Regions from separate parts of the Arthrobacter sp. TS-15 genome, predicted to be linked through region 2. Evidence: riboswitches for the same ligand, from Rfam matches in the RefSeq annotation. Region 2 holds a riboswitch; each other region holds the start of a gene.

Region 1 (7,628 bases), on a different contig from region 2:
GCCATCGGCATCGGTCTGCACAACCTCGGCGAAGGGTTGGCGATCGGCTCCGCGTATGCGGTGGGATCGCTGGCCCTCGGGGCGACGCTGATTGTCGGTTTCGCCATCCATAACACCACCGAAGGCCTCGCGATCGTCACACCGCTGGCCAAGGAACCCGCACGCCTGGGCCGGCTCGCGGTACTCGGCTTGATCGCCGGAGCACCCGCCATCGCCGGTGCTCTCATCGGAGCCACCGTCACCCAGCCCGCACTCTCGGCGTTCCTTCTGGGGCTTGGAGCGGGAGCCGTCGCCCAGGTCGCGCTCAAGATCCTGCCGATGATGAAGGACCGCACCGGCAAGGTACTCACCCCGCTGGGCAGCGCCGGTATCATCCTCGGCCTTGGCATTATGTTTGCCACGGGGCTGCTCGTCCAGGCCTGACCGCGGCCCTCTGGGCCTGACCGGCGAAGGTACATAATTGCGTGGATACATCGATGAATGTAATTTTGGATCATGGAAACCCTCACGCACGCCCCGGTGCTCGCACGGTTCGGCTACGCGGTCTCGGATCCCACCAGGGCCAGGATTCTGCTGGCACTTTCCGAAGCTCCGGGCTACCCGTCCGGCCTCGCTGAGTCGCTGTCGGTTTCACGGCAGAGCATGTCCAATCATCTGACCTGCCTTCGCGGCTGCGGATTGGTAGTGGCAGTCCCGGACGGGCGGCGGATGCGGTACGAGCTAGCCGATGCCAGGCTGGGCCATGCCATCACTGACCTTTTGGGCGTCGTTCTGGCTGTGGACCCTGCCTGCTGCGCTCCCGGCGGAGGAGTGCCTGGCCTGCCGTTTGACGGCCCGCTCGACACCGATCCGGTCCGTCCGGCTCCGGCTTCGCTCGGGAGGAACGGCTAGGCCATGACCGATTACGAACTACGGGTCATTGAGGGCTGTCCGAATACTGTCCCGGCGCTGAGTCTGTTTCGCAGCGCCCTGGAAGCTGCGGGGCTGCCGGTGAAGCGTCTACGTGTCCGTGTCGTCACCTCTGAGCGCGATGCGCAGGAACTGGGCTTTCAGGGTTCTTCGTCGTTTATCGCCGCCGGAAAAGATCTGTTTCCGGTGGTCCCAGTTCCCGCAGTGAGCTGCCGCGTATACCCTTCCGCTGGAAAAATGGCAGGAGTGCCGGCTTTTGGGTCGTTGCTGGCAGCCATGCTCGAGTCAGGTCAGGAGGCGTGAGGGGCCAGGAAACCAAGACCTTGCTCCCGGTGCGTGCCGCAATGGCGCTGGCTGTCGCTGGTTTGGCGTTGGGCGACTTGCTGGTCAAGTCCATCGTCGTGATCACGATGGCTGATGGCCGAGTCCTTGACTACGGGGTATTTAATCTCCGGCTCGCGTACAACACCGGTGTCGCGTTCAGCCTTGGCGCCACCTTATCCCCGTGGATTGTCGTCGCCGCGACCGCAGCAATCGTGACGGTGCTGGCCGTTTACCTGTACCGGGCGGCTCCCGGATTCAACCGGATGTCCCGGGCCGGAGCGGCCCTCCTGCTCGGCGGCGCCGTCGGGAACCTGGTGGACCGGATGGACGGGGCAGGAGTCGTTGACTACCTGCACACCGGATGGTTCCCGACCTTCAACCTTGCCGATGTCTTCATCACCGGTGGAGTCGGCCTGCTGGTACTCGGATCCATCCGCACCCCTGCCCGGGCCTCGGAAGAAAGGCCCTGAGCGGTGGACATCGGTGAGTACTTTGCCTCGACGGTGACCTCCGGCGCCCTGGTCCTGGCACTGCCCCTGGCAGCCGTGGCAGGCCTGGTGTCCTTCCTCTCGCCCTGCATTCTTCCGTTGGTTCCCGGCTACCTGGGCTTCGTCTCCGGGCTTACGGACCCGACCCAACCGCGCAACAGACGACGTGTCCTTACCGGCGTTGCACTGTTCATTCTGGGCTTCGGTGCCGTGTTCACCCTGTACGGGGCGGCTTTCGGAGCCATCGGGTCATGGCTGATCCGTTGGCAGGACCCCCTCATGAGGGGCCTGGGGATCGTGGTCATCCTCATGGGACTGGTGCTGCTCGGACGGTTTTCCTGGCTCCAACAAACCCGGAAATTCCAGCTCCCCGGCCGCAACGGGCTCACCGGTGCACCGCTGCTCGGAATCGTCTTCGGCCTGGGCTGGACCCCCTGCATGGGCCCGACACTCAGCGCCGTCCTCAGCCTGAGCGTCACCGCAGGAAGCGCCTGGCGCGGGGCCCTGCTGGCCTTTGTCTACTGCCTTGGCCTGGGCGTCCCCTTCGTCTTCGTGGCCCTGGGCCTGAACTGGGTATCAAAGGTCCTGGCCGTGGTGCGCAGGCACATCAGGGCCGTGAACATCGGCGGCGCCGTCATGCTCATCATTCTGGGCGTGCTGATGGTGTCCGGCTTGTGGGTGCAATGGATCTACCAACTGCAGAACCTTGCCGGAACGTTCCTGATGCCCGTCTAGGCACGTCCACTCCGGACCTCTGATACGAAAAGCAAGGACAACCTCATGAGCAGTCAACCACCAGCGCACCGGCGACCCCGCCGCCGCACCGTCCTGGGCCTGGGCGCGGCAATAATCGCCCTCGCCGGCTGTGCAGGCCAGGACGATCTGGCTGAGCAGGCCAAGGCCGGAGATGACAAGAACTACATCGCCGGCGACGGGTCCGTGAACGAATACCCACCCGCATCACGCGGGTCCCGGGTCTCCCTGGAAGGCCAGCTCTTCAACGGCGAGAAGGTTTCTGCCCAGGACTGGGCCGGCAAGGTCGTGGTCCTCAACTTCTGGTATGCAGCTTGCGCACCCTGCCGGGTCGAGGCGCCGGACCTGGCCGCCCTCCACACCGAATTCAAGGACAAGGGCGTGCTGTTCTTCGGGGTCAACGTCCGCGACGATGCCGCAACTGCGGCAGCCTTCGAACGGACCTTCAACGTGCAGTATCCCAGCATAGATGACAGCGACGGCGGTGTTCTGCTGGCAATGACAGAGTACGTCCCGCCCCGCGCGGTACCCACCACCCTCGTGCTCGACACAGAAGGCCGCGTCAGTGCCCGGATCCTCGGAGTCTCCCAAAAAGGAACCCTGAAAGCACTGATCACCTCCGCCGCGACCGGATCCTGAACACAAGGCCCACCATGAATCCGACCCAAAGGACTCCCTCCCCATGACCATCACCCCACCACCCACTGCGACCGTGAAAGCTGCCGGATCCATCGCACCGCAGTCTCCCCGTTTGACCCGTGAGAAGCCTCTTGGCTGGCTCCTGCTCATCACCGGGGTCATCGGCTGGCTGGCATCCGGCGCCTTGGTGTTGGAGAAACTCGAAGTACTCAAAGACCCCGGATACCAAACCGTCTGCGACGTCAATCCGTGGATTTCCTGCGGCCAGGTCATGCAGACCTGGCAGAGTTCAGTGTTCGGCTTCCCCAACATGTTCATCGGGATCGTGGCGTTCGCTGTCATCATCACCACCGGCATGGCACTGCTCTCCGGAGCCACCTTCGCGCCCTGGTACTGGGCAGGGCTCCAAGCCGGCGTCACGCTTGGTTTTGCCTTTGTTGTGTGGCTGTGGTCCCAGGCCCTGTACTCGATCCACATCCTCTGCCCCTTCTGCATGATCGTCTGGGCGGCGATGATTCCCCTCTTCGTCTGGGTCACGGCCCGGAACCTCACACACGGAATCATCAAGATACCCGCCCGGGCCGCTCGCATCGTGGCCGAGTCCGGCTGGATCATCACGGCCCTGCTCTACGTGGCCGCCGCCGCGACCATCTTCTTCGCCTTCCTACACGTGTTCATTGGCACCTCCGGGTTCTAGGAAGACCCCGGGCACGCGGCCGGAGTCCCGCTGCCGCTGGCCGCCCTGCACGAAGTGGAACCTCTAACGTCCGGCCCCAGAGTCCCCAAACCTTCATCGCCCCGCCAATCAAGGGAATGCCCATGGCCCGGAACCAGTCAAGGCCCAAGCCCGCCACCCGCGGGCCCGGTGCGCCGGACCACGAGGGAGCGGGAATCCTGACCGGGCTGCGCGACCTCATCGACAACATCGCCAACACCTCCCCGGCCCGCCTCGCCTTCAGCGCCTTTGTGGTGGTGATTCTGCTCTTTACCGGGTTGCTGTCCCTGCCCGCGTCCGCCGCGTCCGGCGAGCGAACACCCTTACACCAGGCCATGTTCACGGCCGTTTCCAGCGTGTGCGTCACCGGCCTGACCGTGGTATCAACGGCCACGCACTGGTCTTTCTTCGGCCAACTCGTCATCCTGGTGGGCATCTTCGTTGGAGGACTCGGTACCTTGACCCTGGCCTCGTTGCTGGCCCTCATGGTCAGCAAGCGCCTGGGCGTGCGCGGCAAGCTCATCGCCCAGGAAGCCATGAACAACGCCGGAAGGCTCGGTGAAGTTGGTGCGCTGCTGCGGATCGTCATCGTGACCTCCGTGGTCATCGAAGCGGTACTGGCCCTGGCCCTGACCCCCCGCTTCCTGGTCCTGGGCGAACCGTTCTGGCAGGCCGTGTGGCACGGCGTCTTCTACTCCATCTCATCCTTCAACAACGCGGGGTTCACACCGCACTCCGACGGAATCGTCCCTTATGAAACCGACCTCTGGATCCTGGTTCCGCTGATGCTGGGCGTTTTCCTGGGCAGCCTCGGCTTCCCCGTGGTCATGGTGCTCCAGCAAAACGGGCTCAACTGGAAGAAGTGGAACCTCCACACCAAGCTCACCATCCAGGTCTCCCTCATCCTGCTCGGCGCAGGCACGGTCCTGTGGGCCGTCAAGGAATGGGACAACGTCCGGACCATCGGCAACTTAGGGGCGGGGAGAAGGTCATCCATTCGCTCTTTGCCTCCGTCATGACCTGCTCGGGCGGGTTCAACCTGGTGGACCAGAACCAGATGGAATCGACCACGATGCTCCTCACCGACGCGCTCATGTTCGCAGGCGGTGGCTCGGCGTCCACGGCCGGCGGCATCAAGGTGACCACCATCGCCGTCATGTTCCTGGCCATCGTGGCCGAAGCACGCGGCGATGCCGACGTGAAGGTCTACGGCCGCACCATCCCCCAAGGCACCATGCGGGTGGCCATCTCGGTGATCGTCGCCGGAGCAACCCTCGTCTCCGTCGCCGCCTTCCTGCTCCTGCAGATCAGCGGGGCCTCCCTTGACAGGGTACTGTTCGAGACCATCTCGGCCTTCGCCACCGTGGGACTGAGCACCAACCTCAGTGCCGAACTGCCGCCCTCCGGGGTGTACGTGCTCTCGGCACTGATGTTCGCCGGCCGTGTCGGCACTGTCACCCTGGCCGCGGCACTGGCCCTGCGCCAGCGCAGCCAGCTGTACCACTTTCCCGAAGAGCGACCGATCATCGGTTAGCCGCGTGCCCTTCGATCGACAAGCCGCGCCTCTTCGAGGTGAGTGGTGCCGCCCTCCAGGGTCACATCCAGCCCTGCGGATTCACTGTCTGACCGTTCAAAAGCACCTCGAAGTGCAGGTGGCAGCCGGTGGAGGCTCCGGTGGTCCCGGCCGCGGCGAGCCGCTGGCCGGCGGCCACGGTCGCCCCGACAGAGGTTTCGATGGACGCCAGATGGTTATACGTACTCTTCAAGCCGTTGCCGTGGTCCACCACGATCCTGTTTCCGCCCCCATAGGGTGACCAACCCGCCTCCACGACCGTTCCATTGCCTGCGGCGAACACCGCGGTCTGGCACGCTGCCACGAGGTCCAGTCCGGTATGCAGTTCCCCGGAGCCGCTGATCGGGCTGGAGCGGATACCGAACGGCGACGTGACGGACATGCTGGCCAGCGGCGCGCCGAGCCGGGCAGAGGAAGCAGCGGGGGCAACAGCCGGTGCGGGGGAGACAGCCGTCGGAGATGCCGTGCCCGCGGCGGCACCCTGGGTCTTGGCGGGCACGGGCAACGGCGCCTGCTCGGTGGTGACAGCGGGCCGTTCATAGCTGATGGACGCCCCGGCAGAGGCCTGAACCGGCGCAATGGAAGCTTTCGCCGCTGAGGCTTGCACAACGGGGCCGGCTCCGGCGGGGGCCGGTCCGGCGTGGGCGGCCGTTAGAGAAGCGGTCAGAATCGCGGCGACGCTCAGCGTGGCGGCAGCCGTGACCTGTTTGCGTCGGCTCACGCGCGGCCCGGCAGCCGGCACACCCCGGTGCTGCGGCGTAACCCGGGAAGTCGTCCGGGCGGCCGCGCGAAGCAAGGGACCGGAGGTTGGTTTTCGGCGGCGGCCATGGGGGGATAAGGAAGACAAGGGGGATCCTTTCGGTTCGCCTGCGAAGTTAGCTGTCGGGTTCGGGCCAAGGAAATACCCGGCCGCACCCCGGTGGCCATCTGACCACCGACATCGCGGCTTCACCCCAAGGCAGGCTGGCTGCCGATTCTGGGTCCTCCACCCCCGCCGTAAAAGGGATAGTCGTTTGATGCCACCGGCGGGGCTGAGCGTGCGGCATCAAGGGTTTTAGTACAGAAAAACCTGAACTAATAGTAGCCGCAAAGCCTCATCGTTACAATTTCGTGACACTACGTGCGCGGCGTGGGCGCTGGTGCCTGTCCCGGTCTCGCTTCTCGCAGCCCAAGCCAAGCTACATAGGTGCGTATCTTCAGATGAGCAGCTAATGGCACCAACGAACCCCACATCCGGATGGTTCCGGTCCCGGGCGTGCCGGGCACAGAGCTGTGTCGATTGCCCCGTGCTGAGGTGTACGCGAGGGCCAGCAAGGGATCCTGATGGTTCCCCAAAGGGACGGTGTTTCCGCGGCAACGGATCGGCCCGGACAACCAGGCGGGCACGCTCCTCACGGTGACGGCGTGACGGCCTGGTTGCCGCTGTCATCCTTGCCCAGGCCGGGGGGTTAGAGTCCCATGGAGTCCAGAAGCGCGTCTTCTTCTTCGGAGCCGGAGCGCTTGGGTCGGGATGTCGCCCGGGGCTGCTGAAGGGCTTCAACCGGGTCCGCCACGTCGTCCGGCATGTCGCGTTCCTCGCGACCGATCCGGGCCTGTTGCCGTGCCATGTATCCAAATCCGACGAAGGCCAGGATCCCGAACGTGATCCACTGCAGGGCGTAGGACAGGTTCGACCCTTCCTTGACCGCCGGCGCGGCGAGCTGCTGGGGGGCCACGGCCGGCTGTGGGGACTCCGAGGCCATCACCCCGTAGCTGCCCCTCATGAGCGGGTAATCGAGTTGCTTCCCGTAATAGGACAGGTCAATGCTGGCCAGCTGGCCCTCGGGTGCGTCACGGCCAAGATCAGGTTCGGACGGTTTGATCCGGACGACCGCGGTAACCTCGCCGGTCGGCGGGCCAGGCACGGTGTCGGGGTATCCGGGCCGGTCATTGCCGATCGGCAGCCATCCCCTGTTGATCGCGATCGTCTCACCGGAGCTCACCCGGAACGGGACCAATACCTCGTATCCGGCGGCGGAATTGTTCGGCCGGTTCCTGACGATTCTCTGGTCCTGCCCAAGGTACCGGCCAGTCACGGATACGGTCGTCCATTTCGCCTCAGGGTCGGCGACGTCAAAATAAGGACGGGCATCCTTGAACGGCATAGGGGATTTGTCGTAGTTCTCCTGGACCCTGCGGATCTCGGTCACGGCCTGGTTCCGGCGATCCATCTGCCAGTTTCCCAGTC
Region 2 (7,628 bases):
CGCGGTCACCGCCGAGTCAGTCACCCGCGGTAAGCCGCACCCGGAGGGGTACCTTAAGGCGGCGGCGCTCCTGGGAGCCGACCCGGCCGACGTCGTGGTTTTCGAAGACGCGCCTGCCGGTATTGCTGCCGCCCGTGCCGCGGGAATGCGGACCGTTGTGGTGGGCAAGGCCGCTTCCAGGCACAATGCGGACCTGGAACCGGGCATGTGGCAGATCCCGGACTACACCGCAGTGACGGTCACCGCAGTAAAGGACGACGACGGCGGGCACCTCCTGACGCTAACGCTCTAAGGTTTTCTGCCCGGTCTGTTCGGCGCAGTGAACCGGGCGTAGGCTGTGCGCATGTCTGCGATGCCGGAGGCGTACGGTGCTGCATTGGAGCGGGCTATGGTCCACGCCGGTGACTGGCTTGCGTCTGTCCCTACGCGTTCTGTCCGTCCTTCCTCGGATGCCGATCAGGTGGCCGGGAGCATCCTGCCGCGTCTCCCGGACGGAGCCACCGATGCCGCAGAGGTCATTGATGAGCTCGCCGCACTGGCTGAGCCCGGGCTCATGGCGATCCAGTCCGGTCGATTCTTTGGGTGGGTGATGGGCGGAACCCTCCCTGCTGCCATGGCCGCCGATTGGCTCGTCTCCGCCTGGGACCAGAACACAGGGCTCCGGTTCGCCACCCCCGCCGCCGCCGCGATTGAAGAATCTGCCGCCGCCTGGCTTTTGGACCTCCTGCACCTGCCCGCCACCGCCGACGTCGGATTCACCACTGGCGCCACCACCGCCAATTTTGTGGGGCTGGCGGCTGGCCGCCAGTACTTAATGGACGAGGCGGGCTGGGACCTCGAAGCACTCGGCCTCAACGGGGCACCGCGCATCACAACCTTTGCAGGACGGGAACGGCACGCGGCCGTCGATCTCGCGTTGCGGTACCTGGGCTTGGGCGCATGCGTTCCGGTAGACGCCGACGACGAGGGCAGGATATTTCCCGATGCCTTGGCCGATGCCATGGATCAGCAGCCGGGGCCATCCTTGGTTTGCCTGCAGGCCGGCAACCTCCACTCCGGTGCGTTTGATCCCATGGAGGAGGCCATAGCCGTGGCCCACGATCGCGGTGCATGGGTACATGTGGACGGCGCCTTTGGTTTGTGGGCGGCTGTGAGCCCAACGCTGCGTACCCGGCTGGCCGGTGTTGAGGACGCCGACTCGTGGGCAACGGACGCACACAAAACCCTGAACGTCCCCTACGACTGTGGCCTGGCAATCGTGGCCCGCCCGGAAGCCTTGAGGCGTGCTTTCAGTGTTCACACCAGTTACCTGATAGCCACTGATGCCGGACCGGGGGACCCTTTCGAGAAAGTTCCGGAGATGTCCCGCCGCGCCCGCGGCATTCCGGTGTGGGCGGCACTGAGGCAGCTGGGCCGGGACGGCGTGATTTCCATGGTGGACCGTCTTGCGGCAAATGCCCGTGCTTTGGCTGAAGGACTATCCGCGATCCCGGGAGTGGAAGTGCTCAACGACGTCGTATTCACGCAGGTCTCCGTGAGTTTCGGCAGTGACGATCGCACGCACCGCATCACCCAGCGGCTCATGGCCGAGGGCGCGGTGTGGATGTCCGGTTCGTCATGGCGAGGACGTGAGATCCTGCGGATCTCTGTGAGCAACTGGACCACGGACGCTGGTGATGTGGCCGCGTCCATCGCGGCCGTACGGGGCGCGGTGGAGGCTGAACCGGAGGCGTAGCGCTCTTCGGAAAGTTCAGTGCCTGTGAGGGCCCCGGCCCAGTTCGGCGCGAAGCCCGGCGACGGGAATTGTCCCGCGGCGCAGTTTGCGGGTCAGCCCCGCCAACCCTTTGAGGTCGGTCAAAAGGGTACGTACGACGTCGACACTTGAGTCGGGATTGTCGCTCCAGTCCACCGGCACCTCATGAATGCGCAGAGCGGAGCGGTCAGCGATGATCAGCAGTTCGGTGTCGAAAAACCATGCTTCATCACGGGTGTAGGGGAGCAGCTGGCGGGCGACGTCGGCACGAATGGCTTTGAACCCGCACTCAGCATCGGAGAAGCGCGCTCCCGTCAGGACGCGCAACAGAAAATTGTAGGTGCGTGCAATGACGTCACGGTGGTGGCTGAATCTCCCGTGCGAAGCCTTTGCCAGACGCGTGCCGACACTGAGGTCGGAGTGGCCCGACATCAGCGGGGCCAGAAGAGGAGCCACGGCCGAAAGGTCGAAGGACAGGTCCAGGTCTATATAGGCAAGCAGCGGTGACGCGGAGGACAACCAGATCTTACGGAGGGAGTTTCCGCGGCCCCTTCGATCAAGACGGACCACCATAAGCTCGGGGAATTCCCTCGCCAGGCGTTCGGCGATCCGCAGGGTGCCGTCCGTGCTGGCGTTGTCCACCACAGTGATCCGGAAGGTGTGCGGAAGAGTGTCTGCAAGGTGCCCGTGTAGCCTGCGAACGTCTTCTTCCAGGCGGACTTCCTGGTTGAACACAGGTAGGGCGATGTCCAGGACGGGAGCCAGCGCGGGTGTGCTGGCGGGAGGGACTTGCACCGTCCTATGCAGTGCTGGCCGGGGAGCTGTGAGCGTCATATATCCAGCATGCGACGGCCGATTATGTGGGCTCTAGGCGGAGGCTGTGACCGCGCTGTGAACCATGGGCAGCGCCTGTGAACCACGGGTGGCGCCTGTAAAACAGCAAAAGCCGCACCCGTTCCCGCCATCCGCTCCAGTGGGTACTGGGGCGGACGGCGGGAACGGGCGCGGCAATGAAGCGGTCTGGCTTAGTACCAGTTGTTGGCCAAGTGGAAGCCCAGAGCGGCGGACGGGGATCCGTAGCGCTCCTTGATGTAGTTCAGGCCCCACTTGATCTGGGTCTGGTAGTTGGTCTGCCAGTCAGCACCAGCGGAGGCCATCTTGCCGGCCGGGAGGGACTGGACAATGCCATACGCGCCGCTGGAAGCGTTGGTGGCAGTGGTCCTCCAGTTGGATTCCTTCTCCCACAGGGTGTTCAGCGCGGTCATCTCAGCTGCGCTCCAGCCGTAGTTGCCCAGGATGCTGGCGGCGTAGGCCTTGGCAGCGGCGGGGTCGTCCACGGCTTTCGGGGTGGCAGCGGCAGCTGCAGCTTCCGCAGCGGCGGCGGCAGCAGCGGCGTCGGCGGCTTGCTTGGCTGCAGCGTCAGCGGCAGCCTTCTCAGCTGCGGCTTGGGCGGCAGCGGCGTCGGCGGCTTGCTTGGCTGCAGCGTCAGCGGCAGCCTTCTCAGCAGCGGCCTGGTCAGCGGCAGCCTTGTCGGCAGCGGCCTTCTCAGCAGCTGCCTTGTCCGCGGCAGCCCGGTCAGCTGCGCCCTTGGCGGCGGCAGCATCCAAGGAAGCGGAGATTTCAGCTGACTTGTTGGCGCTGACCTGGGCAGCAGCCTGGGTCCCGGCAACGCGGCTCGCCTCAGGGAGAGTCAACGCAGCGTTTGCGGCGGTTCCGAGCGATGCAACACCCAGTGCGGCTGCAACAACGCCGGCTACGACTGACATGCGGTGGCCGGACTTACCCTGGCGGGCAGCGTTCTTGAGGACGGACTGCGACTTGGTGAGCGGTGCGTTGTGTTCGTCGCGGTGACGCGCAGAAGGGCGCGTCTGATCGTTAAATTCAGACATGTTGTGTGACCTCTCAGCGCCTGCGGAGTTAGCTGTCGGGTTCGGATGAGGTCATCCGGCCGCGCGTCACGCTGCGGCTTCACCCCTAGGGCGGCACATTGCCAGGCCCGGAGACTGTGGGTCCCCCGTCTCTGCCTCAAAGAAGAACGGACTCCGGGAAGTGGCAGAGCTCGGCGCATCCCGGATGTGGGTCCTTGGGGAAACCCACCCTTTCGACGGTACAGGAGGTTTCTTCAGAAGTCACATTTAGGTAACAGAGATCACGACGCCGGTGAGTCGCCTTGCCGGCGTGCCTGACCTTCTCCGGTGCTTACCGTGGGAAGTCGCAGCGCGAACTCAGTGCGCCCGGGCCTGGACGTCACCTCCACGGTGCCACCATGGGCGGCAACAATCGAATCCACAATGGAAAGGCCCAGTCCCGAGGTGCCTTCAGAACCCGATCTCGCGGCATCAGCGCGGGCAAAACGGGAGAAGATCCGGCCTTGGAAATCGACCGGAATGCCCGGGCCGTTGTCCGTCACTGTGACCACTGCGCTGCCATCAGCGGAGAGCATGACGCCTGTCACCACGGTGGTGCCGGGATCGGTATGTTTGCGCGCGTTGGACAGCAGGTTGGCAAGCACCTGGTGCAATTGCGTTACATCGCCGCGGACTGTCACAGGTTCATCGGGGAGCTGGAGGTGCCAGATGTGATCCGGCGCCATGACCTTCTCATCACTGACGGTTTCGATCACCAACTGGGTCAGGTCAACGTCCTCGACTTTCACGGGCTGCCCCTCGTCCAGGCGCGCCAGCAGCAGCAGGTCCTCAACCAGCGTGGTCATGCGCTCCGATTGGCTCTGGACCCTTGCCAGCGACTTGCGGCCATCGTCGGTGAAGGTCTCGGTCATCCTCAGCAACTCCGTGTAGCCTCGGATCGCGGTGAGCGGTGTGCGGAGTTCGTGTGAGGCATCAGCGACGAACTGACGCACCTTGGTTTCGCTTTCCTGCCGTGCTTCCAATGCACTGGCGACGTTCTCCAGCATCTGGTTCAGAGCATGGCCAACGCTTCCAACTTCCGTTCCGGGATGAGCGGCCGACGGCGGTACGCGCACCGCAAGTGCCACCTCACCGGCGTCGAGGGGGAGGCGCGAAACCTTGGTGGCAACCTCGGAGAGCTGCTCAAGCGGCCGCATGGTCCGCCGGATGATCACTGTTCCGGCGAGGCCGATCAGTACCAATCCGCCCAACGAAACCAACACCATGGTCCACACCAGCGAGGCCTCGGCGCTTTGCTTGTCCGCCAAGGGCAGCCCCGTCACGATCACATCACCGTAGGTGTCCACTGCCACCAGCCGGTAGTCACCATTGGATAGGGATCGATCCACCGGCACGTTGTCCTTGGGGAGCGACAACAGGACCTGCTCATCGGCTGCGGAGAGTGAAACGCGGTTGCCTTGGGCGTCGATGAGCCCCGAACTTCTCACGGTTGAGCCGTCGATCCTCGCGTTGAGCGTTCCCGCGGCCTGGCCGCGCGCTTCCAGCGGGTCAGGCCTTCCGGAGGGGTTCGTGGGAAAGTTCGACGGCGGCCTGCCGAAGTCGGTCGCGCGGCTGGACGCCTGCTCCAATTGCCTATCGAGCTGCCTGTTGAAGACCATGTCCATGGACGCGTAGCTGACAATGCCCACGGCTCCGCAGATGGCCACCAGGAGCGCCATGGCCACCAGGACCAGGCGTGTCCGCAGGTGCCAGGTGGACGGGTTCAGCCAGCTGCGCTGTGGATTTCCGGGAATACGGGAGCTTTTGGCCACTCCTGACAGTGTGCTCAACGCCTAGTCCGCTGGCTTGATGACGTACCCGGCGCCACGGATGGTGTGGATCATGGGCGGATGGTTGGCTTCGATCTTCTTGCGTAGGTAGGAGATGTAGAGTTCCACGATGTTGGCCTGGCCACCGAAGTCGTAGTCCCACACCCGGTCCAGAATCTGGGCTTTGCTGACCACTCGTTTGGGGTTTTCCATGAGGTAGCGCAAAAGTTCAAACTGGGTGGCGGTGAGCGGGATGTCCTCGCCGGCCCGGGTGACTTCGCGGGTGTCCACGTTCAGCGTGAGATCTCCCACCACAAGCTCGGCAGTGTCCATGGCCGCCACCCCGGAACGCTGGACCAGACGGTGGAGGCGTAGGAGGACCTCTTCCATGCTGAAGGGCTTGGTGACGTAGTCGTCCCCTCCGGCGGCGAGCCCAACGATCCGATCCTGTACGGCGTCCTTGGCGGTGAGGAACAGTGCGGGAACTTCCGGGGCGAAGGTGCGGATGCGATTGAGGACCTCCACGCCGTCGAAGCCGGGCAGCATGACGTCCAGGACCAGCACGTCAGGGCGAAAGTCCTTGGCCAGTTTTACGGCCCCGGGCCCGTCCCCGGCCACTGCCACGGACCAGCCCGCCATTCGAAGTCCCATGCTCATGAGCTCGGCGAGGCTGGGTTCATCGTCCACCACAAGGGCGCGGATGGGGGAGCCGTCCGGATGGGAGAGTTGGGGAAGGTTGTTGGTCATGGAGTGCGAGGGGGCCATGGGACAACTCTCCGTTCTGCTGGTTAGCCAGCGCTTTGCCGGTCCTGTGAGGACGCTGTGAACCCAACACTAGCGAGAGAGCTGTTTCTACAGCTTGTAGCAGATTTTTTCGGGAAATTTGCTGAACCGCCATTTAGTGTGATTGGACAACAACTGTTTCAGATCGTGAGATTCCGCCGCATGCCCGTTCGTGGGAACCGAAGCATCATTCTGGCCCGATTCACCGAAGAAAATTCACTCGATGGCGAATATTCCCGGCTGTGGTCGAATGAAATGCCATTCATTTATAGGCCCGCCTGAATTGTGATTTGCGGCACAATAGACCTCAACGTCTCAAAATGTGGACGGTTCGACGCTTTGTTACTTGCGTGTTGCCATTGTTACGTTGCACACTTCCAATGTGAACAAGAACTCAACAGCACCTGCAGCCGCAGCAACCTGGCCCAGCGAACCCGCTGGCCATGATGACCGCTGTTGTCGAATGCAAGCCTAACTTTCCACCCCAAGAAGTTTCAGGCATTCGCCCCCTAGCCCAGCGTTGGGCGCCCCTCCCCAAACTCATTGCGGGGACAATCAGCATTCGAAGCCGCGATGACGGCTATTCACTTTTGAGGTAAGCACTCCATGTCAGTTGCATCTGGATACGTCCACATCTCCGTCCGTAACGCCAACAAGGCAGCGTCAAACGCAGGGCTTCGCCCCGGCTTCGGCAGCCGACCCGGCTACTCTCCGGCTCCCCAGGGCGCAGGTCAGCAGGCCCCCGGCTATGTGCCCCAGGGCTACAACCCCAACTCCTACGGCCAGTTGCGCGCAGTCCCCACGGCAGAGCCGGCACCCATGACTGCACCCACTCCTGTGATTGCCCAGTCGGACAAACTCCGCCCCGTCGCCAACGACAACGTGGCCCGCGGATTTGTCCTGTACATGGGTATTGACGAAGAAACTGCTGCCGCTGCAGGAACATCCATCGCCAAGCTCGCCCAGGAAATCCGGGCCTACGCCCAGTCCCTCGTGACCGGCGCGGAAAGCTATGCCGCCGTCGCAGTGGCCCCCGCCGGGGCACCCGGGTCAGCCCTCGACGTCGTGCGTTCCACGTTCGGTGACCCCACTGTTGCCGCACGCCAGCGCACCGAAGCTGCCCGTCCGGCGCCGCAGCAGGAATCCCGTCCGTCCGGCGTGCTGATTGACCTCGCCCGCCGCGAAGTGCACCTGGATGGCGAATCGCTGAACCTGACGTTCAAGGAATTCGAACTCCTCAACTACCTCGTCGAAAACGGCACCCGCACCGTGGGCCGCGACGAACTGCTTGAGGGACTATGGCGCAACGCCGAAGAGGTACCCAACGAGCGCACCATCGACGTCCACATCCGGCGTCTCCGCTCCAAGCTCGGCCGCCTCGCCAACACGGTCCGCACGGTCCGCGGCCAGGGCTAC
Region 3 (7,628 bases), on a different contig from region 2:
CCGTCGCGGCGAAGCACGCCGCGGCGGCTCACGGCGGTGACCTTGTTGTACTTGGGACGTATGTAGCGGTTAAGGAGAATCACGGACGGGCGTCCAAGAATTTCCTGTGGCCCGACGACAGGCTCGTCGCCTTCGGCCACTACGCTAGCTTTCCCAGTGAGCACAAGGACCAGCGCCCGGCGGAATGTTATTACCGCCAGCGGTTCATATCCAGCATTCAGAACGAGTGTGCGCATGCACGTACCTCTTCACGGCCGCACCCGTCAGGGGCACGAGGGCCGGCTGCCCTCTGCATGTACGGGCTGTGGATCGACAACATAAGGGTAAGCACTTATATGCCGTATCAACGAATTTTTCTGTCGTTTCGCTCACAGTGTCGGCAAGAGTTCATGCGCGGTTAAAGCAGAACACCCCGCCGGCCGGAGCCTGCGGGGTGTTCTGAAGAAAGTGAATCAGCCGTTGACGCGGATGAAAACCGGGCCGGAACCGACGTTGACGCTGAACAGTGCCGTGGTGGATCCGTTCCATCCACCGTGAACTGCCTGACCGTTGCCCACGTATACAGCGATGTGCGCCTGTCCGGCCAAACCACCGTTTGCGTAGTAGGCGAGGTCGCCGGGCTGGGCTTCTGCTGCACTGACCGTGCGGCCCAAGGAGAGGTAACCTGCAGGCCAGTCGTGGAAGTTGATTCCCACGGCTGCAAGGGAGTTGGTGACCAGCATGGTGCAGTCCTGGGTGACGCCGAGCTGGGCGTAAGCAGCTGCAGCGATGGCTGCGCCGAGTCCGCTGGAAGCCGCCGGAGCTGCTGGAGCGGGGGTTGAGTTGCTGACGGCCACGGTGGCGTTGGCTGCAGGAGCGGCCTTGGCGGCAACCGCAGGTACTTCCTTGGCTTCAACCTTGGCTTCAACCTTGGCCGGCGCTTCTTCCACCACAACGGGAGCCGGAGCTTCCACGGTGGTGACCACGGGACGCTCGTAAGAGATAGCCACAGTGGAGTCGGCCGCGATGGTGGCCTGCGCTACGGACTGGACGTCCAATGTGGACGTGGAGGTCGACTCACGATCAACGTTGGTCTCGGCTGCGTTGGCCGCGATGCCGCTGGTCAGGACCAGGCCTGAAGCTGCGGCGATCACTGCTGCCTGGCGGCCAACGCCACCGGCGTTGGAGCTGACAGCTTTGGCAATGACGGCAAGCGAGCTGGTCTTGGGGGCCTCAGCGCGGTGCCGTGCAAGCTTGTTTGCACTGGTCATGATTTTCTCTTTTCGTATCCGAGCGCCGTTGGGTGCACACGGGTAGCGGGTAGGACCGGCATTGCGGGCATGCCGGCCCACCCCGAGCCGGATTGTTTCTAGCGGAGGGTGTAGAACGAGGAGGTGCCGGTGGACGCTACGGAGTGCAGCAGCGTTCCCTGGCCGGGGTTCAAAGCGCTGATCATCATGCCATTGCCGACGTAGATGCCCACATGGGCTCCGCCGTTCTGCATGACGAGGTCGCCGGGAGAAGGAGTGCTGGTGGGCGTCATAGCCGTCCAGGCGTTCACGCGGGGGATGCTGATGCCTGCCTGGGCGTAGACCCACTGGGTGAAGCCGGAGCAGTCCCAGCCGTTAGGTGTTGTTCCGCCCCAAACGTACGGGGAGCCGATGCCGGTGTAGGCAATAGCAGCAAGGCCGGAAGCAGCTGCGCTGGCAGCCGGGTCCTTGGCCTCGGAGGACTTCGCCGTCACGGCTTCAGGGGCTTCGTCCGTGGTGGCCGTTGCTCGTTCGGTAACCTGCGCTGCGCGCTGGACTACCTTGGGGGCTTCCTTGGTGGCCACGGTGGGGCTCTCGAAGGAAACGGTGGCTGTTGGCTCTGCGGTAACCACTGCCGTTACAACCAGCTGCTGGGTGCTGGAGGCTTCAGTCTTGGAAACATCGGCGTCGGCTGCCTGTGCGGGCAATCCGACGGTGAGGACGAGGCCTGAGGCTGCGGCCAGAACGATGGCCTGACGGCTCATGGTTCCGGCGTTGGTGGATACAGCCTTGGAAAGCGTGTTCAACGGGTTCGTGCGAACCGTTTGGGCGCGATGGCGCGCAGGGGTAGTGCGTGATGACACGTAGGTAGCCTCTCCCAATGCCTGCGAGGTGAGCTGTCGGATTCGGATGGGAGTCATCCGGCCGCGCCGCTTCCAAGGAAGTTTTGCGACTTAACCCCAAGGCCTTCTCACGAAGACCAGAAGTGGTTCCCCCGCCCCTGCCAGACGATTTATGCGAACGGACCTTGAGAGGTGGCAGAGCTAGGCAATCCACTCAAGTGCACCGGCCCCCTAAAAAGCCGATGCGCTCTGTACGCTACAACAGTTGAACGCAAATGTCACATTCAGGTCACGGGGTGTCCCGCACATGCGAGAGGCGACCATCAGATTGGTTAGAGCCAGCCCATGGGGTCTACGACTTCACCGTTGACCTGAACCTCGAAGTGGAGGTGGCAGCCGGTTGAAGCGCCCGTGGTGCCGCTCAGCGCGACGGTATCGCCACGGTTGACGGTTTGTCCCACCTGGACGGTGAAGGACGACAGGTGGTTGTACGTGGTCTCGAGGCCGTTGCCGTGGTCGATCACCACACGGTTGCCTCCGCCATATTCGTGCCATCCGGCGAAAGTGACCTTGCCGGTTGCCGCTGCGTGGACAGCGGTGCCGCACTGGGCAACGAAGTCCTGGCCCCGGTGGAAGTCACCGGCGCCGCCCGTGAGGGGGCTGATGCGGTAGCCGAAGGGCGATGCCGTGGTAAGTGTGTCAAGGGGGCTGGCCATGGTGCCAACGGATGATGCGCGCTGGATGCTTCCGGCCGACTGGGCGCTGAGCAGTTGCTTCAACTTCCCATCGGGGTCAGCGGCAGTGGCGACTGCGGCTCGGCTGAAGTCGATCTTCGCCGACGCGGCCGCGGAAACCTCGGGCTGGCTGCCCGCGGGGGCTGCGACGGCGAGGGCGGACTCGGTCTGGCCCGATTCCGAGGTGGCCATGACCGGGCTGGTGGCCGGCAGGCCGACAGTCAGGGCAAGCCCGGTGGCGGCAAGCGCAACACCGGCCTTCTGCCCGACGCCGCTGGCAGCGGCGAAGTCGGCAACCTGGCGCAGGGGGCTCTTACGGCGGCGCACTTGACGCTCGGTGGCGCGGGGCCGGATCTCCGTGACGACGGTGGCTGGCCGCAGCTCAGCAGCGGGGCCGGACGCGCGGCGGCGACCCCTGACGTTCTGCGATGTCAAACTCTGTTCCTCTCTCAAAAGCCTGCGAAGTTAGCTGTCGGATTCGGGTCAGAGAGTACAAAGACCCGGTCCGCGCGAGGCGCTCACGGCACACAGGTATCCCAAGAGGGACTTGTATACGTGGGCACTTCTGCTGCGGACTTCACCCCAAGGCTGCTTCTTTAGACAGCCGCTTGTGGTTCCCCCGCCTCTGCCAGTGGTGGGTGACACACCTGATCCGCTGGCAGAGCTCGGCTCCGGATCAGGTAACGCTTTGGTATCAGCGCTAGTAAATAACTATAGGGGATTAAGGCCTTCGGTAATAAATTCGTTATCAACAGGATCGGGCTCAGAGCGAGAAGCCCTTATCACTATTTTCGGAAAACCGCAGGTCACGCACGCTAAAAAGTGACAGAAGTGAGGTTTGACACGGCGCTGCCGTCGACACTCAGTTGAGGGATACGAAGACGTGCGCGGCCACCTCGGGCGGCAGCTCCAAAGCTCCTTCGATGCCCGGAACACGGACGGAGATGTACTCGCCGACGCGCTCCAGCGAGACACTTGCTCCGGGACGGATTCCGCCTTCGTCCAATTGGGTCAGGAGCTCCGGCTCAACCTGGATGGGCTCCGCGAGGCGGCTGACCACCACGCGGGTAGCGGCGGCATATCCGTCCATTGCCTGGAGAAGGTTGACATCCAGCCGAGGGAAGGGCTGGCTGGCAAGGCCGCCAAGCGCTTCAAGTCCGGGGATGGGGTTGCCGTAGGGAGACTCCGTGGGGTGTTCCAAGAGCTCGTAGAGCCGACGCTCCACACGCTCGCTCATGACGTGCTCCCAGCGGCACGCTTCATCATGGACGTAGGCCCAATCAAGCCCAATGACGTCGGCCAGCAGGCGCTCCGCGAGGCGGTGCTTGCGCATGACTTCGGTGGCGCGCTTCCGGCCCGCTTCCGTCAGTTCCAGGTGGCGGTCGTTGGACACAATCACCAGGCCATCGCGCTCCATGCGTCCAATGGTCTGGGAAACAGTGGGGCCGGAGTGCCGCAGGCGCTCGGCGATGCGGGCCCGCAGGGCCACAATGTTTTCTTCTTCAAGCTCCAAAATGGTCCGAAGATACATCTCAGTGGTATCGATCAGATCCGTCATCCAGCTCAGCTCTCCTCGAACGCAGTTCCTTGCGTAATCTCCACCGTACCGCGTCCCTGGCAAGGGCGGACGGTGTGCACCGCCGCCCCCTGAACGCCAACCCCCAGCCTAGCTTATTTGGAATTACTCTGGATAATTCCGGTCGCATTCGGTGGGACCGCATTCCACGTGGCGGACTATGACGGTGGCAGGTTCCTGAGGCCGGGCCGTGTCAGGCAGAATTGGGGTGTCGAAGGGGCAGTTGATGCCCCATGCCACCTCCCATCTCTAGCCGACACCCATTGGAGCGCCACGTGAGCGACAACAGCATCACCATTCCCGCCGACCTTCTGCCCAAGGACGGACGCTTCGGCGCTGGACCGTCCAAGGTTCGCCCGGAACAGATCGAGGCGTTGTCTGCAGCATCGTCCACCATCCTGGGTACCTCCCACCGCCAGGCTCCGGTCAAGAACCTGGTGGGTTCGGTCCGTGAAGGACTCAGCCAGTTCTTCCGCGCTCCGGAAGGTTACGAGGTTGTCCTCGGCGTAGGCGGCTCAACGGCGTTCTGGGATGTGGCGGCGTTTGGCCTGGTGGAGAAGAAGGCACAGCACTTGTCCTTCGGTGAGTTCGGTTCCAAGTTCGCTGCCGCCACCAACAAGGCACCCTTCCTTGATGCTTCTTCCATCATCAAGGCCGAACCCGGAACCCGCCCGGTGGCACAGGCCGAAACCGGCGTTGACGTCTACGCTTGGCCCCAGAATGAAACGTCAACGGGCGTGGCTGCGCCCGTCAAACGCGTCCAGGGTGCTGATGAAGGCTCCCTCGTCCTGGTGGATGCCACCTCGGCGGCCGGCGGGCTGGACGTTGACGTTGCCGAATCGGACGTCTACTACTTCGCCCCGCAAAAGAACTTCGCCTCCGACGGCGGCCTCTGGCTGGGCCTCTTCTCCCCCGCAGCCCTGGAGCGTGCTGCACGCATCAAGGCCAGCGACCGCTGGATCCCGGACTTCCTGGACCTGCAGACGGCCATTGATAACTCCAAGCTGAACCAGACCTACAACACCCCGTCGCTCTCCACCCTGGTGACCCTGGACGCACAGGTGCAGTGGCTCAACAGCAACGGCGGCCTGGACTTCGCCAGCAAGCGCACGGCAGATTCTGCCAACCGCATCTACTCCTGGGCTGAGGCCTCCGAGTACGCCACGCCTTTCGTCGCAAACGCCGAGGACCGCTCCAACGTCATCGCCACCATCGACTTTGACGACTCCATTGACGCCGCGGCCATCGCCAAGGTCCTGCGCGCCAACGGCGTGGTGGACACCGAACCGTACCGTAAGCTCGGCCGCAACCAGCTCCGCATCGCCACCTTCGTCGCCATCGAGCCGGACGACGTTTCCGCGCTGCTCGCCAGCATCGACTACGTGGTGGGAGAACTGAAGAAGTAGCACCACGGGCTTTGGCCGGCGTCGTGCGGGTAGCTCCCGTACGGCGCCGCTGCCATTTAAGCCGCCGCCATTTAAGGTGCGCTACCCGCCCTGCCTGCTTGCGCCGTCGTCGTCCGTATCCGGAGGGGCAAGCAGCGACTCCACCCGGAAGTGCCGCAGTCCGCGGGCCCGGCGGTCAAAACGGAGCCGCAGTTGTTTCGCACGGATGATCCACAGCAAACCCACGACGGCGGTGCTGACGCCGGCAACCGCGGCGACGCCCACGGCCCACCGTGGGCCACCGACGTTGGCCACCAACCCCACCAGCGGTGCCCCGATGGGGGTGCCGCCCATGAAGATGGCCATGTAGAGGGACATGACCCGCCCGCGCATCACGGCTTCCGTGGTGGATTGAACGTAGCCGTTGGCGCTGGTGATAAGGGTCAGGGCGAAGAGTCCGCACGGAATCAGGGCGAGCCCGAACAGCACGGCGTTGGGTGCCAATGCGGCCAGGGCGCTGGCAAGTCCGAACCCGCCGGCGGCCCCGAAGATCAACCTGAGGCGCGGCCTGCCTCGCCGGGCGGCCAACAGCGCACCGGTCACCGAGCCAATGGCCATGACCGAGTTCAAGGCCCCAAAGGCACCCGCATCCATGCCGAATTGGGTGCCCACCATGGCTGCGATGAACAGGGGGAAATTGAGCCCGAACGTGCCCACGATGAAGATCGCCACCAGGACCACCTGGATGTCGGGCCTGTTCCTGACATACTGCAATCCCTCCCTGATCCGCCCCTTGCCCGCGGCTGCCCGGGGTTGACTGCGGAGTGAGGACGCAGGAATAAGTTTCAGTGCCCACAGCATGGCAACGAAAGACACCGTGTTGATGAGGAACACCCAGCCGGGGCCCACCACCACCGTCAGAACACCGGAAACAGCGGGGCCGATCATCCGCGCCACGTTGAAGGAGGCGCTGTTGAGCGCAACCGCGTTGGGCAGGTAATCGTCGGTGACGAGTTCGGAGACGAAAGTCTGGCGGACGGGGGCGTCCACGGCAGTGACTATTCCAAGCATGAGGGCAAAGAGGTAGACGTGCCAGAGTTCAGCGACGCCCAGCAGTACCAACACGCCCAGGCCCGTACTGAGGAGGGCCATGGCCACCAAGGTGATGAGCAGGAGCTTCCGCCGGCTGTAACGATCGGCCAGCAGCCCCGCCCACGGAGCAAGGAAAAGCTGGGGACCGAGTTGGAGTGCCAGGGTAATGCCCATGGCCCCGGCGTCGTGCGCGGTCAAGTGGTCAAAGACCAACCAGTCCTGCGCCGTCCGCTGCATCCAGGTGCCGATGTTGGAGATCAGCGCACCGAAGAACCAGATGCGGTAGTTGAGGATTCCGAGTGACCTAAAGGTGGACATCAGCGTCCGCCTTCACTGTGGTCACCCCGGGTTTCCGCAATGCCTATTCAGCCCCGGTTTCGTCGTCGTCTTCAGCGTCGTCGGAATCCTCGGCTGCCTCGGTGGCCTCGTCTTCTGCGGCCTGCACGGACTCCTCCGTGACGTCCTCAACAGTCTCTTCCACCAACGGCGTCTCATCCTCGGGACGGACGCGCTTGGCCCACGGCACCCACTCCGGGGCCAGGATGGAATCCTCTGAGGGCAGCAAACCGAGCTCGCTCACCGTTACCACCTTGGAGCGGGAGTTCCGGGTGAGCACGGCGTACCACTGCCAGCCGCCGTAGCCGGCGAGGCGGGACTCGAACAGGTGGGTCACCACACGGTCGCCCTCCGACTTGGCGCCAAGGTGCGCCCCCACTTCACCCGGGCTGGCGATGCCTTCAACTGCAACACGAGCAGCATCGACGGCGGCA

The links. A riboswitch is a leader RNA that binds a small molecule or an ion and turns the genes downstream of it on or off. The one in region 2 is predicted to bind cyclic di-AMP.
Region 1: it holds a riboswitch for cyclic di-AMP, as region 2 does, so the genes downstream of both, EU811_RS22355 (M23 family metallopeptidase) here and EU811_RS00745 (aggregation-promoting factor C-terminal-like domain-containing protein) in region 2, are expected to answer to the same signal.
Region 3: it holds a riboswitch for cyclic di-AMP, as region 2 does, so the genes downstream of both, EU811_RS20200 (M23 family metallopeptidase) here and EU811_RS00745 (aggregation-promoting factor C-terminal-like domain-containing protein) in region 2, are expected to answer to the same signal.

What each region holds. Positions count from the first base shown of each region.
Region 1 covers NZ_SDXQ01000067.1:3,116-10,743, forward strand. Annotated here, with positions in the region: gene EU811_RS22315 (ZIP family metal transporter) at 1-423, shown strand, start outside; gene EU811_RS22320 (ArsR/SmtB family transcription factor) at 496-891, shown strand; gene EU811_RS22325 (hypothetical protein) at 895-1,212, shown strand; gene lspA (signal peptidase II) at 1,209-1,703, shown strand; gene EU811_RS22335 (cytochrome c biogenesis CcdA family protein) at 1,707-2,456, shown strand; gene EU811_RS22340 (TlpA family protein disulfide reductase) at 2,502-3,113, shown strand; gene EU811_RS22345 (vitamin K epoxide reductase family protein) at 3,157-3,810, shown strand; partial or broken gene EU811_RS22350 (TrkH family potassium uptake protein) at 3,933-5,362, shown strand; gene EU811_RS22355 (M23 family metallopeptidase) at 5,424-6,248, opposite strand; cyclic di-AMP (ydaO/yuaA leader) riboswitch at 6,252-6,423, opposite strand; gene EU811_RS22360 (SURF1 family cytochrome oxidase biogenesis protein) at 6,850-7,628, opposite strand, start outside.
Region 2 covers NZ_SDXQ01000004.1:28,402-36,029, reverse strand. Annotated here, with positions in the region: gene EU811_RS00760 (HAD-IA family hydrolase) at 1-292, shown strand, start outside; gene EU811_RS00755 (pyridoxal phosphate-dependent decarboxylase family protein) at 344-1,735, shown strand; gene EU811_RS00750 (glycosyltransferase) at 1,751-2,587, opposite strand; gene EU811_RS00745 (aggregation-promoting factor C-terminal-like domain-containing protein) at 2,779-3,642, opposite strand; cyclic di-AMP (ydaO/yuaA leader) riboswitch at 3,648-3,804, opposite strand; gene EU811_RS00740 (sensor histidine kinase) at 3,903-5,450, opposite strand; gene EU811_RS00735 (response regulator transcription factor) at 5,454-6,194, opposite strand; gene EU811_RS00730 (winged helix-turn-helix domain-containing protein) at 6,819-7,628, shown strand, end outside.
Region 3 covers NZ_SDXQ01000051.1:14,593-22,220, forward strand. Annotated here, with positions in the region: gene EU811_RS20185 (HNH endonuclease) at 1-236, opposite strand, end outside; gene EU811_RS20190 (NlpC/P60 family protein) at 453-1,250, opposite strand; gene EU811_RS20195 (C40 family peptidase) at 1,349-2,092, opposite strand; cyclic di-AMP (ydaO/yuaA leader) riboswitch at 2,097-2,258, opposite strand; gene EU811_RS20200 (M23 family metallopeptidase) at 2,404-3,240, opposite strand; cyclic di-AMP (ydaO/yuaA leader) riboswitch at 3,245-3,456, opposite strand; gene EU811_RS20205 (metal-dependent transcriptional regulator) at 3,668-4,363, opposite strand; gene serC (phosphoserine transaminase) at 4,657-5,787, shown strand; gene EU811_RS20215 (MFS transporter) at 5,869-7,176, opposite strand; gene EU811_RS20220 (DUF3027 domain-containing protein) at 7,220-7,628, opposite strand, start outside.